Regions from separate parts of the Luteimonas sp. MC1782 genome, predicted to be linked through region 2. Evidence: predicted binding sites of a transcription regulator. Region 2 holds the regulator's gene; the other holds the start of a gene.

Region 1 (9,236 bases), 500 kb from region 2:
ACCGAGTCCTGCTCGGTGTAGTGCAGCACGATGATCACCGGGCGGCGCTCGTCATGATTCGGCGAAGGCACCCAGGTCGCCAGCGGGTTGCGCGGTGCCTGGTGGGCGCAGCCGGCGAGCAGGGCGAGGCAAAGGACTGCCGCAAGAGGTTTGATGTTCATGAGGCAATCGAACCCGTGATCGCCGCGCAATGCAACCGTGCAGGGCCCTGAGGTGGCCGCGAGGCCTTCGCGGCTCATGTCCCCCGGCATCCGCCTGGCGGCGGATGCCTCCTCCTTGACTTCCCCGCGAAGGCCTCACGGCCACTTCGGGGCTCCGCGCAGCCCGCGGGTAACGAAAAGCATCCGCCAGATCGCAGGCTGTGGCACTTGCTCCTCCCACCACCGCGCGCTGCGACGTACCGGGTGCCAATGCCCTTGAGGGCGAAGTCAAGGAGGAGGCGATGGCCGCCAGGCCATCGCCGGGGGACATGAGTCCTCAAGGGCATTGGCATCCGGCACCCGCGCCGACGAATCAGATCGCGTAATACATCTGGTACTCGAGCGGATGCGTGGCGGCGCGGAACGCGGTGACTTCCTTCATCTTCAGCGCGATGTAGGCGTCGATGAAGTCGTCGCTCATCACCCCACCGGCCTTGAGGAACTCGCGGTCGGCGTCGAGCGCTTCCAGCGCCTGGTCGAGCGAATGGCAGACGGTCGGAATGCCCTTGGCCTCTTCCGGCGGCAGGTCGTAGAGGTCCTTGTCGCTCGGGCCACCCGGGTCGATCTGGTTCTTGATGCCGTCGAGGCCCGCCATCATCAGCGCGGTGAAGATCAGGTAGCCGGAGTTCATCGGATCCGGGAAGCGGAACTCGATGCGGCGCGCCTTCGGGTTGGACACGTACGGGATGCGGCAGCTCGCCGAGCGGTTGGAGGCCGAGTAGGCCAGCATCACCGGCGCCTCGAAGCCCGGCACCAGGCGCTTGTAGCTGTTGGTGCTGGAATTGGCGAACGCGTTGATGGCGCGCGCGTGCTTGAACACGCCGCCGATGTACCACAGCGCGGTCTGGCTCAGGCCGCCGTAGCCGTCGCCGGAGAACAGGTTCACCCCGCCCTTGGCCAGCGACTGGTGCACGTGCATGCCGCTGCCGTTGTCGCCGACCAGCGGCTTGGGCATGAAGGTGGCGGTCTTGCCGTTGCGGTGCGCCACGTTCTTGACGATGTACTTCATGGTCAGCAGTTCGTCGGCCTTCTGCACCAGCGAGCTGAACTTGGTGCCGATCTCGCACTGGCCGGCGTTGGCGACTTCATGGTGGTGCACTTCCACTTCGATGCCGACGGCTTCGAGCGTCTTGCACATCTCGGCGCGGATGTCGTGCAGCGAGTCGAGCGGCGCCACCGGGAAATAGCCGCCCTTCACGCCCGGACGGTAGCCGGTGTTGCCGCCTTCGTACTCGCGGCCGGAGTTCCACGCGGCCTCTTCCGAATCGACGTGGAAGAAGGTGTGGCCCATGTCGTTGGCGTAGCGCACCGAGTCGAAGATGAAGAACTCGGGCTCGGGGCCGAAGAACGCCTGTTCGGCGATGCCACTCGACTTGAGGTAGGCCTCGGCGCGGCGCGCGATGCCGCGCGGGTCGCGGTTGTAGGCCTGCATGGTGGTGGGGTCGAGCACGTCGCAGGTGATCACCAGCGTCGGATCGGCGGTGAACGGATCGAGGAACGCGCTGTTGCCGTCGGGCAGCAGCACCATGTCGGACTGGTGGATGCCGCGCCAGCCACCAATGCTGGAACCGTCGAACATCTTGCCGTCCTCGAACAGCGCCGGTTCGACGATCGAAGTCGGGAAGGTCACGTGGTGCTGGACGCCACGCATGTCGGTGAAACGCAGGTCGACGAATTCGACCTTGTGGTCCTTGATCAGCTTTTCGACGTGTTCGAGGGACATGGCAGGCTCCTGGGGCATTGGGATGGGTCGCGGGCGACCCTGACCCGTTGATCGACGCAAGCCGCATGCCAACCCGCAAGCAATTGAATTTTCTGGGATTCCAGCCAGGGCTGGTGACACATTGCACCAAGACAGGCCGATAAACACGGCTTCGTGCACCTGATTGGTGCGTAACGCTTCCGCTATGCTGCCGCCGCGCCGCGCATTGTGTCCGCGCGCCATGCCACCCATTCACGGAACTCCGCGCCGATGACCGATCCGCTGGCCGCCCTGCTGCTGGGCATCCTTGAAGGCCTCACCGAATTCCTGCCGATTTCGAGCACCGGGCACCTGCTGATCGCCCAGTACTGGCTGGGCGCGCGCTCGGACTTCTTCAACATCGTCATCCAGGCCGGCGCGATCCTGGCGATCACGCTGGTGTTCCGCGAGCGCATCTGGGCCCTGGCCACCGGGCTTGGCGAGGCCCGCCACCGAGACTACGCGCTGAAGCTCGCCACCGCGTTCCTGGTCACCGCGATCGTCGGCCTGCCGGTGCGCCTGCTGGGCTGGGAGCTGCCCGAGACCGTGACCCCGATCGCCTGGGCGCTGGTGATCGGCGGCGTGTGGATGCTGGTCGCGGAGCGGGTGGCCGAACGCCGGCCGGAGAGCATCGACGTGACCTGGACCGTGGCCATCCTGGTGGGCCTGGCGCAGGTGGTCGCGGGCGTCTTCCCCGGCACCTCGCGCTCGGCGGCGGCGATCTTCATCGCCATGCTGTTCGGCCTCAACCGCCGCCCTGCGGCGGCGGAATTCGTGTTCCTGGTGGGCATCCCGACCATGTTCGCCGCCAGCGCCTACACGTTCCTGGAGCTGGTGCAGGAGGGCGCGGTCGGCGGCGAGAACTGGGCCGACGTCGGCATCGCCTTCGCGGCCGCCACGGTGACCGGATTCCTGGTGGTGAAGTGGCTGCTCGGCTACATCGAGCACCACCGTTTCACCGGCTTCGCGGTCTACCGCATCCTGCTCGGTGCCGCGCTGCTGCTGTGGCTGCCGACCGGCGACTGACCGCGCTTGCCGCAACCCCATCGCGGCCACCCGGGCGTTGAACCTGGCCCACGTCCATGGAGCACACCATGAAGCCGCTGCTGATCCTTGTCCTTCCGCTGGCGCTCGCCGCCTGTACCCCGGCGCCGCATGACGCGTCGCCGCCCCGGGTCGCGCCGACGCCTGTCGGCGACACCGCGGCCACTCCGGCGCGCGGCTTGGCCGGCACACTCGCGGCCCACCACTGGCACCTCGACGCCGCGACCAGCGCCGACGGCCGCCGCATGGAGCCCCTGTTCGCCAATCCCGACAAGCCGCTGCAGCTCGATTTCGCCGACGGCCGGGTCGCGGTGGGCAACACCTGCAACCGCATGGGCGGCGAAGCGGCGCTCGCCGGCGCCCGCCTGGCGATCGGGCAGCTGATCAGCACGCAGATGGCCTGCGCCGACGCCGCGCTGATGGCGATGGAGCGCGCGGCCGGAACGCGCCTGGCCGGCGACCATGCGGTGACCCTGGTCGCCGGTGACCCGCCGCGCCTGGAACTGGTCAATGCCGCTGGCGACACCCTTGCCTTCATCGGCACAGCCACGGCGCAGACCCGATTCGGCATGGCGCCGGAGCGCGTGTTCCTCGAAGTCGCCGCCGAGCGCGTCGACTGCCATCACCCGGTGATGCCGGACTCCCGCTGCCTGCAGGTCCGCGAGCTGCAGTACGACGCCGCTGGCCTGCGCACGGGCGCCGGCGCGTGGGGGCCGCTGTACCAGGAGATCGAGGGCTACGACCACCGGGCAGGCACCCGCACCGTGGTGCGCCTGGATCGCTATCAGCGCAGGGACGTGCCCGCCGACGCGTCGGCGGTCGCCTATGTGCTCGACATGGTGGTCGAGTCGGAACTGGTGCCGGCCGACTGACGCCGCCGCGCGCGCCGTGGCGTCAGGCCGCGGCGTGCAGGCTGTAGCTGCCCCAGGTCGCGGCTTCGGCCAGCACGTGGCCCTGCATGGCGCGCAGCGCATCGCCGCCGGTGAAGCGGTCGCCAACGCCGAGGCTCGCCACGTCGAGCGCGAACACACGGAAGAAATAGCGGTGCCCGCGCAGGTCGTTGGCCGGCGGGTACGGGCCGTCGTAGCCAAACCAGTCACCGGCCATGTCGGCGTTGCCCGCAAACCAGCCGGTGTAGTCGTTGAGCCCTTGGCGCGCGCCCGCCGGACCGGCCGGCGCACGCTTGCCGCGGGCATCCACGCCGTTGCTGCAGCTGCCGGTGGCGATGTCGCCGACATCGGCCGGGATGTCCACCATCACCCAGTGGATGAAGTCACCGCGCGGGTGTTCCACCGGGATCTCCACGCCTGGCGCGCCGACCAGCGCGGCATCGGTGGGCGCGTCGGTGTCGATGCACAGCAGCGCGAAGGACCGCGTGCCCGCTGGCGCGTCACGCCACGACAGCTGCGGATTGCGGTTGCCGCCGAAGCCGTCGGCCGCACCGAGGGCGAAGTCGACGCCGATCGGCTGGCCGTGCTGGAAGTCGTCGCTGCTGATCTGCATGGGGTTGTCCTCCGCGGGTGTCAGGATTCCGGATAGCCCAGGCGGCGCGCCACCGGCTGGAGGATCGCGAATTCCCCGGCCAGCGGACCGGCGTAGCTGCGCCAGCGACCGGCCGGAAGGCGGTCGGTGCCGAACAGTCCGGGCGGAGGCGTCGGCAGGCTGATGCCCAGCGCATCACCGAGCAGTCCGGCCACGGCCCGCGGCTTGTCGGCGATGTCGTCCATGCGCACCAGGCTGTGCGGCACCAGGTCCTGTTCGTGCAGGTCGGCCACCTGGACAAGCGACGCCGCGAGCCACTCCGCGGCAAGCCGCGGGGACTCGATGCGCATCGGCGTGGCCGCGCCGAATGCGAGCCAGTCGAGCAGCATGTCGCGCGGGTCGCGCAGGGCGACGACCAGCCTGGCCTGCGGCAGCTGGTCACGCAGCAGGGCCACCAGCGCGTTGTCCCACCACAGCAGCCAGTCGACCACGTCGGCCTTGATGCCGCGCGCGGGCAACGCCATCTGCCAGCTCGATGCGACGTTGCCCGGTGACAGCTCCCGCGACGCCAGGCGGAGCGGCGTGCTGTAGTGCTGCAGCGCATCCGGCGGTGCCGAGGGACCAAAACGATCGCCACGGAACGTGGTCAGGCTGCCCGACAGGATTGCCGCCAGGCGCTCCACGAGCGAACCGGGGGCACCGACGAGGAACGCCACCGGCGCTTCCTTGCCCGTCGGCTGCGCGCGTTCCGGCCAGTCGGTGCGCGGCGCGGTGAGCTCGGGCAGCGGCAGGCGCTCATCCATCACCACGCGATGCTGGGCGGTCCACAGCGCAACCGTCGACTCGGGCTGGTCGAGGGCGTCGAACGCCAGCGCGCGCCATTCGTGGAGCAACTGTTGGCGCTGCGGCGCAAGCCCGCCCTGGAGGAGCATCTCCTCGATGCGGGCGATGGCGTCCTTCGGCGCGCGTCGCACCTCGCCCAGGAGCAGGCGCAGGCCGGCGTGTTCGTGGCCCGGCGCCAGCTCGGCGATCGCGCGCGCGACGTTCTCCGCCTCGTCGCTGCGGGCGTTGCTCAGGTGCAGGGTCATTTCGGCTTCAAGGGCCGCGAGCGACGCAGGCAGCGTCTCGCGCCAACGTGCGACCAGGGCGTCGCCCTCGTCGAGGTCGCTCATGAACACCATGCGCGCGTGCCACAGCGCATCGATGTCGGGCGACGTGGCGAGTGCCGCGTCGAGCGTGCGGCGCGCATCCTGCGCCAGACCCATCCGGCGCCAGGCCTCGGTCAGTGCGGACACCGTGCGCTGGTCGCCTGGATTGTCCGCAAGCGCACCCTGCAGCAGCGGCAGGGCGCGCTCGTTGCGTCCCGCGGCAAGATTGAGTTCGCCGGCAAACCGACGCAGCGCGGTGGTCGCGGTTGCCGGGTCGGCCAGCAGGGGTGCGAGCTCGTCGGCTGCGGCCGCCGCGTGGCCCTGCCGCCACAGCAGCTCGGCGATCATCGCGCGCAGCATGCCGGCGTCCGGCAGCTTTGCCAGGACGCTGCGGAACGCCTGTTCGGCGAACGCCAGGTGGCCCTTGGCCATGTACGCGAAACCGAGCGCGTAGCGCGGCTGCAAGTCGTCCGGAGCCCGCTCGGCGGCCTGTGACAGGACCGCGACGGCCTTGTCGACCGCGCCGGCGCGCAGCGCGAGCATGCCTTCCACGGTCCGGAGCAACGGATGCTCCTCGTCGATCCGCGCTGCCAGGCGCGCGAGCCGCGCGGCCTCGTCCAGGTCGTTGCGGCCGATCGCGAGCTGTGCCTGGAGGATGTAGGCGCGCAGCTGGTTCGGATCGAGCTCGACGGTGGCGCGCAGCGCCTCGTGGGCGATATCCACCTGCCCGGCACCGACCAGCAGCCCGGCGCGCTGGAAATGGAGATCCGCGTCATCGGGTGCCAGCGCGATCGCACGGTCGATGCTGGCCTGCGCCGCGGCGACGTCGCCAGTGGCACCTGCCGCCAGCGCCAGCAGGCGGTGTGCCTGGGGGTCATCCGGATTGGTGGCGACGAAGTCGCGGGCGGTGGCAAGGGCGTCGCTGTTGGCGCCGCGGGTGAGTGCCTCGAGGATCTGTTGCTGCATGGGATATCCGTCTGCTGCAGGCGCAGGCGCCTGAAAGCGGGGATTGTAGCCCGCCGTCAGTCCGGGACCGCCAGGCGCGCGGCCACCCAGCGCTCGGCGTAGCCGTCCAGCCGCGGGCCTTCCAGGAAGCCGCAGTGCCCGCCCCAGCGCGCGATCTCGAGCCGCGTGGACGGCGCAAGGCGCGCCTGCCTGAAGCCCCACACCGGGATCACCGGATCATCCGCGCTGGTCAGGATCTGCGCCGGCACCTGCAGCGCCGCGAGGCGGTCGCCGGCGATCGAATAGCCGTCGAAGTACGCGTCCAGGCTGCCGAAGTCGGTGTGCCGCAGCACCAGCCATTCGGTGAGCGCGCGCATGCGCAGGCGCAGCGTGTCGCGGTCGAAGCCCACGCGATCCGGGAACAGGTCGCGCTTGCGCGCCAGCGAGCTCCGCCAGCGGTTCTCGAAGTGGCGCATGTACAGCGGGAAGCCGCGCTCCATCGCCAGCATGGTGTCGGCCGGGTCCAGCACCGGGCAAACCGCGGCCACGCCGTCGAGCCTGAGCCCCGCCGCCGGCGCACGCAGCGCCAGGCGCAGCGCGAAGTTGCCGCCAAGCGAGAAGCCTGCCGCCACCATGCGCGGCCGCGGCAGGCGCCGTGCGACGTCGGCGGCGGCGTGCACCACTTCGTCGATGCGCGCGGAATGGAAGATGTCGGGATTGAGGTGGTGGGTGCCGCCGTGGTCGCGGAAGTTGAGCCGCAGCACGTCGTAGCCGCGCGCCAGGAAGTGCGCCGCGGTCAGGCAGATGTAGCTCGATTCGGCACTGCCCTCCCAGCCGTGCAGCAGCAGCGCCATGCCGCGCGGCTCGATCCCCGGCATGTGGCTGTGCAGGCCGAGCAGGCGCACGCCGTCGCCGCCGTCGATGATCATGCTGGCGGTGTGGGCGCCGGTCGCGGCCAGCGCCGCCAGGCCGCGGCGGCGACGCATGGGGCTGGATGCCAGCACCGACTGCACGTGCGAATTGCGCAACCAGCGCGGCGGCGCATAGTCGCTGGCGAACGGGTCGCTCACGCCCCGCGCATGGCGGCGTCGATGCGGTCGCGGGCGATGCGCGCGATGCGCGCGCGGCCCTCGGCATCGCCCGGCGCGACCGGTTCCAGGAACACCACGTCGGCCACGCGCGACGGTTCGCCCATCAGGCGCAGCAGGTTCTGCAGCATGTTTTCGCGCGGCCCGAAGGCCACCACATGCTGCGCGCTGCCGCCCTCGCCATAGCGCAGCGCGACCGGCTGCACCGGCACGCCGGCTTCCACCGCCGCCAGGAAGATGCGCGCATGGAACGGGCCGACCTGGTGGCCGTCGCGGGTCCGGCCTTCGGGAAACACGCCGACCGAGTGGCCACCGCGCAGGCGCGCCAGCATCGCGTCGAGCACGCCATCCAGCGACTCCCGGCTGCCACGCTCGTGGAAGAGGGTCTCGCCCTTGCCGGCCAGCCAGCCGATCAGCGGCCAGCCGGCGATCTCGTGCTTGGCGACAAAGCCCATCATCCGCTGGCTGTGCAATGCGCTGATGTCGATCCAGCTGACATGGTTGGCGACGAACATCGTGGCACCCGGCAAGGGCGTGCCGATCCGCCGCAGGCGGAACCCGAATACCCGCATCAGGCCGGCCTGCCAGGCGCGGATCACGCGATGGCCGAGGTCTTCGCCGCCCACATCGATGCGCGCCAGCGGCAGGCACACCACCAGCATGGTCAGCGGCAGGAGGATCAGCAGGTGGCCAAGCAGCAGCGGCGCGCGCACGGCACGGCGACAGCCGCGCAGCAGCCAGCCACCGGCGGGCGCGGTGTCGACGATGGGGGAACGCATGCCCGCAAGATACCGGATGGCCGCAGGCGCGGGTAGCGGCGCCGCGGCAGCCTCAGGCCGCCGCCACCACGGCCAGGGTGAGGCGCGAGACGCAGGCCAGGCGGCCTCGCGGATCCACGATGCGGATCTCCCACACCTGGGTGCTGCGCCCGAGGTGCAGCGGGCGTGCAGTGCCAGTCACCAGCCCCGTGCGCACGCCGCGCAGGTGGTTGGCGTTGATCTCGATGCCGACACAGACCTCGCCCTCGCCGACGCAGAGATTGCCGGCGCTGCTGCCGAGGGTCTCGGCCAGCAGCACCGACGCGCCGCCGTGCAGCAGGCCGTAGGGTTGCAGCGTGCGCGCATCGACCGGCATCGTTGCCACCAGGTGGTCGCTGCCGATCGCGGTGAAGACGATGCCCAGCGCTTCGATCGCGGTGCCGGGGGACAGTGCATTGAGCGTGGCGAGGTCGGCCGTGCGCCGGAACACCTTGGCCGGTGTGTCGGCCGCCGGCGCCCCGCTCATCGCAGCTTGAACAGGCTGGGACGCCAGGTGCGCACGTAGCTGCTCTGGCTGCGGTAGCCGCTGCTGGCGCCATAGCCGACGCCGAAATCGCGTTCGCGGCGCGCGTGCATACGCTCCATGAGCTCCTCGCGGCGGCTGTCGAGCCAGTCGGCGCGGCCCACGGCCGCCGGCTCGATGCCGCGCTTGTGCGCCTGGTGCTCGCGGAAGTCGCAGAAATCGTCGTACGCGTCGAGCTCGTGCTGCAGTTCGCGGACGCTGAGCTCGATCATGATCGCGTCGTCGAGGAAGCCCAGCACTTCGATAT
Region 2 (9,236 bases):
CACGTCGGGCGCGATCTGTGCGAACTGCGGGGCATCGTCGGCCACCAGGCGATGGCCGCGGGTGACCAGCTCGAGCGCCAGCTCGCTCTTGCCGGTGCCCGACTCGCCCGTGATCAGCACGCCCACCGAATAGATCTCCATGAACACGCCATGCAGCGTGACCTGCGGCGCGAGCGCACCGGCCAAGTGGTACTGCAGCAGGTTCAGCAGTTCGTGCCCGCGGCGCGGCGACGACCACAGCGGAGTGGCGGACTCCTCGGCCATTTCACGCAGGTCCTGCGGACAGGACTGGTCCTTGCTCACCACCAGCGCCAGCGGCCGGTACTGCAGGATGCGCTGCAACGTCTCCCAGCGCATGCGCGAATCCAGCCCGTCCAGCCAGGCGAGCTCCTCCGAGCCGAGTATCTGCACCTTGTTGGGATAGATGATGTTGAGGTAGCCGGCAAGCGACGGGCGTCGCGCAACGGTGTCCACCGTTTCCAGCTGCCGCACCGCGCCTTCCTGGCCCGACAGCCAGCGCAGGCCCAGCCGCTCGCGCAGCTGCTCAAAAAGTTCACGCGCGGTGATCGCGGCATTCATGGCGTGGCAGGTCCGGCGACGGCGTCGCGCAGCAGCAGGCCACGCAACGCCGGCAGGTCGGGCGCGGCGCGCAGCGCGTCGCGGAAGCCGGCATCGGCGAAACGGGTGGCGAGTTCGGAGAGGGTATCGAGGTGCTGCTGCGCATTGCCGCCCGGCACACCCATGGCGAACACCAGGTCGACGGGCGCGCCGTCGGGCGCGCCGAAGTCCACGGGTGGCGAGAGCTTCAGGAACGCCGCGCTGGCCGCATGTGCGCCGCTGCGGCAGTGGGGGATGGCCACCCCGTGGCCGATCGCGGTGCTGCCGACCGCCTCGCGCCCGCGCAGGCCGGCGGCCAGCGCCTCGCTGGCCGCGGGATCGGCGCTGCACAGCAGGCGCGCGGCGGCTTCAAGCACCTGGTCGCGGGTGCCGGGCGCCGACAGCAGCACGATGCGCTCGGCGGCCAGCAGGTCGGTGTAAGGCATCCCCCCGGGCCCTCCCTGTGGCGGCGTCAGCCGACCTCGCCGTCACGCAGCGGATTGCCGCCACGGCGGTGCTGGTCGATGAGCTTCTTCTTTTCCTTCACCAGCATGCGGTCGAGCTTGTCGGCGAGGAGATCGATCGCGGCGTACATGTCGACCGCGCGGGCATCGGCGTGGAGCATCTTGCCGGACACCGAAACGGTGACCTCGGCGAGGTGGTCGGGCTTGTCGATGCTCAACTGGGTGCGCATTTCCAGCGGCGGATCGTAGAGCTTGGAGAGCCTCCCGAGCTTGGTCTCCACGTACTCGCGCAGGGCAGGTGTGACATCCATCTGCTGGCCATGGGTCTCGATACGCATCGGCAACCTCCTCGTTCGGTGGGAACCCAGCATCGCGCATGTCGACGGCGCGATGGTCATGGACAGGTTAACCCACGGCCGGTAGGCCGGAAAGGTTGCATCGCCGTTCAGGAGATGCGCACGCGCTCGTGCGATGACGCGATGTGCAGCGCCTCGCGGTACTTGGCCACGGTACGCCGGGCCACCGGCACGCCGCTGTCCTTCAGGCTTGCCGCCAGGCGCGCGTCGGACAGGGGCTTGCGCGGGTCCTCGGCATCCACCAGCTTGCGGATCATGTCCTGGATGGCGGTGCTGGACGCCTCGCCGCCGGAGCCGGTGTCGATGCCGGACGCAAAGAACGCGCGCAGCGGCAGGGTGCCGCGCGGCGTGTGCACGTACTTGCGCGAGACCGCGCGCGAGACCGTGGACTCGTGCATGCCGATCTGCGCCGCCACTTCGCGCAGGGTGAGCGGGCGCAATGCCTGCGCGCCGAATTCGAGGAAACCCGACTGCTCGCGCACCAGGCAGCGCACCACCTTGAGCAGGGTCTCGCCACGCGCCTCGATGTTCTTCAGGAGCCAGCGCGCTTCCTGCAGCCGCCCGCGCAGGTAGCCGGCATCGGCGCCGGCGGCGTGCTGCAGCATCTGCTCGTAGCCGCGGTGGATGGTCAGCCGCGAGTGGCTGCCGCCGGCCAGCACCACGCGCCACATGCCGTTGCGGCGGACGATGCTGCAGTCGGGCACCACGTAGGTGTCCTGCGGCATGCCGCCCACCTGCGCGCCGGGGCGCGGATCCAGGCTGCGGATGAGGTGCAGGACGGTGTCGGCCTCCGCCCCGTCGCATCCCAGCGCTTCCGCCAGTCCGGACACGCCGAGGCGGGGCAGGCGGTCGATCAGGGTGGACACGGCGCGGCGTGCGCCCGCCAGGCCGGGCGTGTCGGCGGGCAGGGCGGCCAGCTGCAGCAGCAGGCATTCGCCGAGGTCGCGTGCGCCCACGCCGGTGGGATCCATGCGCTGGACCTTGTCCAGCACGCAGGCGACCTCGGTTTCGCTGCAGTCAAGCTCGGGCGCGAGGCCCTCGGCGATCGCGGCCAGCGGCTCGCGCAGGTAGCCGTCATCATCGATGGCATCGACGATCGCCTCGCCGATCGCGACTTCGCGCGGCGACAGGTGGCTCAGGTTGAGTTGCCAGGACAGGTGGTCGCGCAGTGTCTCGGACTGGGCGATGCGCTCCGAGGCGTCGCCATCGCCGTCGCCGTCGTCACTGCCGCCACCGCCGCCGCTCCCGGACCACGCGCCGTCGCCATCGTCCTGCCAGGCGTCGTCGCCGCGGTCGTCATCGCGCGCCGCCGCGGTGTCGGTGCCGGCGCCATCGTGCGCCTCGCCGTGGACGCCATCGGCATCGCCATCGCCGCCGGCGGCGGGCTCCTCCCAGTCGAGCAGCGGATTGCTTTCGACGGCCGCGTTGATCTCGGCCTCGAGCTCGGGCGTCGCCAGCTGCAGCAGGTGCAATGCCTGGCGGAGCTGGGGCGTGAGCACCAGCTGTTGTCCCAACGATGTCTGCAGGCGAGGCTTCACGGCGTCCCCGGTTCATGGCGGGCGACGCGCGACGGCTACAGGCGGAACGCGTCCCCCAGATAGACCCGGCGCACGTCGGGATTTGCCAGCAGCGCGTCCGGAGCCCCCTGCGCGAGCACGCCACCATCACTGAGGATATACGCGCGGTCGCAAATGCCCAAGGTCTCGCGCACGTTGTGGTCGGTGATGAGCACGCCGATGCCGCGGTTCTTGAGGTGGCGCACGATGCGCTGGATCTCGCCCACCGAGATCGGATCGACGCCGGCGAAGGGTTCGTCGAGCAGCATCAGCCGCGGCTTGGCGGCCAGCGCGCGCGCGATCTCGACGCGGCGGCGCTCGCCACCCGACAGGCTGGCGCCGGCCTGGCCGGCGACATGGGTGACCTGGAGCTCGTCCATCAGCTTGGCCAGCTCGGCCTCGCGGCCCTGCCGGTCGAGGTCGTCGCGCAGCTCGAGCACCAGCATGATGTTGTCGGCGACGCTGAGCTTGCGGAACACCGAGGGTTCCTGCGGCAGGTAGCCGACGCCGAGGCGGGCGCGACGGTGCATGGGCTCGCCGGTGATGTCGCGGCCGTCGAGGACGATGCGGCCGGCGTCGGCCGGCACCAGGCCGACGATCATGTAGAAGCAGGTGGTCTTGCCCGCGCCGTTCGGGCCGAGCAGGCCGACGACTTCGCCGGCATCGAGGGTGAGGCCGAATTCGCGCACGACCTCGCGCTGGCCGTAGCGCTTGCGCAGGCCCTCCGCGACCAGCATCAGCCGCCACCCGGCGAGGGCTTCGCGCCCTTGGGCAGGATGCGCGTGCGGATCTGGCCACCGGCCGCGCTGCCTGCGCCCTGCACCTGGCCGGTCCGCATGTTGTAGGTGATGCGCGCGCCGCTCATCGTGCCGCGCCCCGGCTGCACGAGTTCGACATTGCCGGTGAACACCACCGTCTCGGTGCGCAGGTCGTAATCGACGTTCTGGGCGCTGGCGTCGATCGCGCCGCCACTGTCGAGCTGCTGCTTCAACCGCACCGGCGCACCGGTGAGGATGACCTTCTCGATGTCGTCGCCGCCGCGGCGCACGTCGGCCTTGCTGGCGCGGATGTCGAGCGTGCCCTGCACGATGTGCACGTTGCCGGTGAACACGCAGGGACCGCCGGTGTCCTCCACCGAACAGGCCATGGTGCTGGAGTCGATGTCCATCGGCTGGTTGCGGTCGCTGGACCTGGCCCACGCGGAGCCCGCGCACGCAAGGGCGAGGACCGTCAGGAGGCTAGCGGCGCGTGGGGACATAGCGGGTCTGTACCTTGGTGAGGAGCTGGAGGCGCTTTCCGGCCAGGTCGGCTTCCATACCGGTGCCGCGCATTGTAGTGCCGGGCTGGCTGACGGTCACGGCAACGGCGGAGCGGGCCCGTCGCGTGCCCGGGAAGACATCGAGTTCTTCGGTCTCCATGCGCATGTCGCGCGCACCGGCGGGGTCGGTGACCGCCAGCACGTCGCCGCGCAGGCGCATCTCTTCGCTGTCCGCGCTGATCCATCCGGTGCGCGCGCGCAGGTCCCAGTACAGGCCGTCGCGCTCGGGCAGCAGGAAGACCGGCGACGCGAGCGCCATGGTGCCGTCGCGCGGGTCGCGCTTGAGCGAAGGCGCACGCAGCGTGAACGCCTCCTTGCCGTCGCTGTCGAGCGAGACCAGTTCGAAATCCTGCAGCACGTAGTCCGGCCGCTGGCTGGTGGCGGACGCCGGCGCGTCGCCGGCGCGCTGGCGCCAGGCTGACCAGCCACTCACCAGCGCCGCCACCAGCAGCAGCAGGGTGACGGGCGTGCGCCAGGTCATTGCGGCATGCCGCCGGCGCCCGCAGCGCCGGCACCGATCGCGGCCAGCACGAGGTCGCAGAACTCGCGCGCCGCGCCTTCGCCGCCGCGCCGCGTGGCCTGCCAGTGGACGTGGCCGAGGATGGACGGATGCGCGTCGCCGGGCGCCGCGGCAAATCCGACCGCGCCCAGTACCTCGAGATCGGTCAGGTCGTCGCCCATGAACGCCACCTGGGTGGCGGTGAGCCCCAGCCGCTCGCGCATCGCTTCGATGCAGGCGCGCTTGTCCTTCACGCCCACGTGGACGTCGACGCCGAGGTCGCGCGCGCGGTATTCGGCGGCGCGGCTGTCGCGCGCGGTGACGAAGGCGACAGTGATGCCGGCGCGGCGCAGCAGCGACAGGCCCATGCCGTCGTGCACGTGGAAGGCCTTGCTCTCGCGGCCGTCTTCGCCGATGTACAGGCGACCGTCGGTCAGCGTGCCGTCCACGTCGAAACACGCAAGGCGCACGCGGGCGGCGCGGGCGAGCACGTCGGAGGAAACACTGGCGGGGGGCGCGGGAGGCATGGGCGGCGGATCAGACCACGCGCGCGCGCAACAGGTCGTGAATGTTCAGTGCGCCGACCACGCGGCCATCGCCATCCACCACCATCAGCCCGTTGATCTTGTGTGTCTCCATCAGGCGTGCAGCTTCCACGGCCAGGGCATCGGCGTCGATCGTCACCGGTGCGCGCGTCATCAATCCGGCAATGCGCGTCGCGTGCACGTCGATGCCCGGCACGGCCAGCGTGCGGCGCAGGTCGCCGTCGGTGTACAGGCCGAGCAGACGGCCGTCGTCGTCGACCACCGCGCTCATGCCCAGGCGCTTGCGGCTCATCTCCACCAGCACGTCACCGAGGGTGGCGTCGCCGTGCACGCGCGGCACGTCATCGCCGGTGTGCATGATGTCGGCGATGTGCAGCAGCAGGCGCCGGCCGAGCGCGCCGGCCGGGTGCGATCGCGCGAAGTCGTCCGCGGTGAAGCCGCGCGCTTCGAGCAGGGCGACCGCCAGCGCGTCGCCCATCGCCAGCGAGGCGGTGGTGCTCGCCGTCGGCGCCAGGTGCAGCGGACAGGCCTCGTCGGGCACGCTGACATCCAGGTGCACGCTGGCCGCCAGCGCCAGGGTGGAGCGCGGGCGCCCGGTCATGCACACCAGCGCGTTGCCCTGGCGTTTCAGCACCGGCAGCAGCATCAGCACTTCGTCCGACTCGCCGGAGTAGGACAGGGCGAGCAGCACGTCGGCATCGGTGACCATGCCGAGGTCGCCGTGGCCGGCTTCGCCCGGGTGCAGGAAGAAGGCGGGCGTGCCGGTGGAGGCGAGGGTGGCGGCGATCTTGCGCGCGATGTGGCCGGACTTGCCCATGCCGGTGCAGACCACGCGGCCGCGGCAGGCGAGCAGCAGCGTGCAGGCGCGCGAGAAATCGCCGTCGATGCGCGCGGCCACCGCCGCCAGGCCCTTGCGTTCAATGTCGAACACGCGCCGGCCACTGGCCGCGAAGTCGTACGCCGCCGCCGCGCCGGGTGTCTGGTTGCTGCTGTCGGGCATTTCCGGGCGGGGGCCTTTTCCGCTACGCTATCGTGTTCATATTACGCGGATTGCCGCGAGGCCGGCGACCCGCCGTGCACGCCTCCGGCAACCGCCCCACGTGCCCACATGACCGGAGCGACCGCCTTGGACGCAGACACCATCCGCAAGCTGATCGAGCAGGGACTGCCTGGCGCCCGGGTCGAGGTCCGCGGCGACGACGGCGTGCATTTCGAGGCGCTGGTGGTGCACCCGGACTTCGCCGGGCGCCTGCCGCTGGCCCGTCACCGCATGGTGTACGCCACGCTCGGCGCGTTGATGGGCAACGAGATCCATGCGCTCGCCCTGCGCACCCACACCCCTGACGAGCAGCGGACCGCCTGATGCAGAAGATCGAGGTGACCGGCGGCGTGGCCCTGGAGGGTGACGTGCGCATTTCGGGCGCGAAGAACGCCGTGTTGCCGATCCTGTGCGCCACGCTGCTGGCCGACGAGCCGGTGGCGATCGGCAACGTCCCGCACCTGCACGACGTGGTCACCACCACGCGTGTGCTGGCCGGGCTGGGTGCGGGCGTTGAGCACGATGCCGACGGCAGCCACATCATGGTCGACCCGCGCAGCGTCGACAGCCACGTGGCGCCCTACGAACTCGTGCGCACCATGCGCGCCTCGGTGCTGGTGCTGGGTCCGCTGGTCGCGCGCCACGGCGCCGCCGAGGTCTCGCTGCCTGGCGGCTGCGCCATCGGTTCGCGCCCGGTCGACCTGCATATCCGGGCGCTGGAAGCGCTGGGTGCCGAGATCGTGGTGGAACACGGTTTCATCAAGGCGCGTGCCGGCCGCCTGCGCGGCGGCAACGTCATGTTCGACATCGTCAGCGTGGGCGCGACCGAAAACGTGCTGATGGCGGCCACCCTGGCGCTCGGCACCACGGTGATCGACAACGCCGCGCGCGAGCCGGAAATCGTCGACCTGGCGGCCTGCCTGCGCGCGATGGGCGCCGACATCGAAGGCGAGGGCACGTCGCGGATCGTCGTGCGCGGCGTCGAGCGCCTGCATGGTGCGCGCCACGACGTAGTGCCCGACCGTATCGAGGCCGGGACGTTCCTGGTCGCCGCGGCGATGACAGGTGGCCGCGTCACCGCGACCAACGCGCGCGCCGACACCATGGATGCCGTGCTGGCCAAGCTGGGCGAGGCCGGCGCCGACATCGGCATCGACGGCGACCGCATCTGCGTGGACATGCGCGGCCGGCGCCCGCGCGCGGTCGACATCGTCACGGCGCCGCATCCGGCGTTCCCCACCGACATGCAGGCGCAGTTCATGGCCATGAACTGCATCGCCGATGGCATTTCGACCATCGACGAGACGATCTTCGAGAACCGTTTCATGCACGTCAACGAGCTCATGCGGCTCGGCGCGGACATCCACATCGAAGGCCACCGCGCCACCGTCACCGGTGTCGATCGGTTGAGCGGCGCGCCGGTGATGGCCACCGACCTGCGCGCTTCGGCCTCGCTGATCCTGGCCGGGCTGGTGGCCGACGGCGAAACGCTCATCGACCGCATCTACCACCTCGACCGCGGCTACGAACACATCGAGCGCAAGCTGTCGGGGCTTGGCGCGCGGATCCGACGGATCGACTGACAGCACGAAGACTGGGGGAAACGCCGACGCAGGGCGCCGGCCACCACAGGGGTCCAAACGAAAGAAGCCCCGCAATGCGGGGCCTCGTGTTTGCGCTACGGGAGCTTCGCGGGGGACTTCACTTGACCGCGGTCAGCCGCAGGTCGATGTCGTCCTTGCCGTCGCGGCGCTGCAGCACGCGTGCCGGGACCGGCAGCCCGTCGACCACCCAGGCGATAATTTCGCGCTTGCCGTCCTTGCGCACCACGCGCGTCGCCTTGTGCGACTTGCCGGCAACCGCGATGGTCTCCTCGCCGGCGACCGTGAACTGCTGGCGCTTGGCCCGCCCGTCCTCGACCAGCCGATAGTCCAGCGGCTTGCCGGCGGCCACGTCGCGCACCAGCACCAGGTTCATCAGCATGCCGTCCAGGTCGCCCGCCTGCAGCGCCACCGGGCCGGCACGGTCCGGCTTGACGTCGCCGGTCCAGCGCGCAACCCCCTGGTTCCAGTCGTAATTCGCGGTCACCGCCTTGCGCTTCACCAGCATGGCCGCCAGGCCATTGGTGCCGCGCTGGCTGTCGGTGCTCGAGATCGGTCGCCACTGTCCGTCATGGACTTCGAACACGGTGCTCTGCGCCATTTCGGCGCCCATGCCGGCGAGGTCGAGGCGGTACTCCCAGCGTTCGTTGCCCTTGCTGGCGAGGCTCATGGTCGCGGTCGCTTCCATGCCCTTGTAATTCGCCGCGTAGTCGGCGGAGAACGGCTTGATCGCGAGTGCCGGCGCACTGGCCATCGCGACCAGCGCGGCGGCGACCGCGATGAGGGGCTTTCGGCGGTTGGACATCGGCATCTATTGCACTCCTTGGTAAGCGGTCAGCTGCAGGTCGATGGCGTCTTCGCCATCCTGCCGCTGCAGGATGCGCACCGGCGTCGGAACACCACGTGCCACCCAGAAGATCGTTTCATCATTGCCGCCATTGGTGCGTGAAACACGCATGGCGTCGTAGCTGAGCCCGTCGACGACGACGTTCTCGGTGCCGGTCGACACGGCGTATTCGTGGTCGCGCACGCGCCCGCCATCGACGAAGCGGTAGTGCAGGGTGCGGCCCGGTGCGGCATCGCGCACGATCGCCAGGTTGATGAGCAGCCCGCTCATGTCGCCCTCGCGCAGCACCACGGGCGCGCGGCGCGCCTCCTTGATGTCGCCCGTCCAGCGCGCCTCGCGCCTGCCCCAGTCGTAGGTGCCGTGCACCTTGCGGCCGAAGAACAGCGCCTTGCGCACCGTGCTCTGGCTCAGCGG

The links. The regulator sigma-54, encoded in region 2, starts transcription at its own class of promoters, with help from an activator protein. The targets are predictions, from matches to a motif close to TGGCACGNGCNTTGC.
Region 1: glnA (type I glutamate--ammonia ligase) is a predicted target of sigma-54. The motif match lies at 1,980-1,994, and genes of this name have one in related genera.

What each region holds. Positions count from the first base shown of each region.
Region 1 is NZ_JACJFT010000001.1:1,942,203-1,951,438, forward strand. It holds gene H5368_RS09065 (N-acetylmuramoyl-L-alanine amidase) at 1-161, opposite strand, end outside; gene glnA (type I glutamate--ammonia ligase) at 514-1,923, opposite strand; gene H5368_RS09075 (undecaprenyl-diphosphate phosphatase) at 2,173-2,967, shown strand; gene H5368_RS09080 (META and DUF4377 domain-containing protein) at 3,036-3,857, shown strand; gene H5368_RS09085 (YbhB/YbcL family Raf kinase inhibitor-like protein) at 3,880-4,488, opposite strand; gene H5368_RS09090 (tetratricopeptide repeat protein) at 4,509-6,581, opposite strand; gene H5368_RS09095 (alpha/beta fold hydrolase) at 6,638-7,630, opposite strand; gene H5368_RS09100 (lysophospholipid acyltransferase family protein) at 7,627-8,427, opposite strand; gene H5368_RS09105 (hotdog fold thioesterase) at 8,480-8,932, opposite strand; gene H5368_RS13420 (YkvA family protein) at 8,929-9,236, opposite strand, start outside.
Region 2 is NZ_JACJFT010000001.1:1,439,195-1,448,430, reverse strand. It holds gene hprK (HPr(Ser) kinase/phosphatase) at 1-579, opposite strand, end outside; gene H5368_RS06790 (PTS sugar transporter subunit IIA) at 576-1,043, opposite strand; gene raiA (ribosome-associated translation inhibitor RaiA) at 1,070-1,399, opposite strand; gene H5368_RS06780 (RNA polymerase factor sigma-54) at 1,507-2,955, opposite strand; gene lptB (LPS export ABC transporter ATP-binding protein) at 2,991-3,710, opposite strand; gene lptA (lipopolysaccharide transport periplasmic protein LptA) at 3,710-4,231, opposite strand; gene lptC (LPS export ABC transporter periplasmic protein LptC) at 4,212-4,772, opposite strand; gene H5368_RS06760 (HAD-IIIA family hydrolase) at 4,769-5,317, opposite strand; gene H5368_RS06755 (KpsF/GutQ family sugar-phosphate isomerase) at 5,328-6,335, opposite strand; gene H5368_RS06750 (BolA/IbaG family iron-sulfur metabolism protein) at 6,462-6,698, shown strand; gene murA (UDP-N-acetylglucosamine 1-carboxyvinyltransferase) at 6,698-7,957, shown strand; gene H5368_RS06740 (DUF3108 domain-containing protein) at 8,076-8,786, opposite strand; gene H5368_RS06735 (DUF3108 domain-containing protein) at 8,787-9,236, opposite strand, start outside.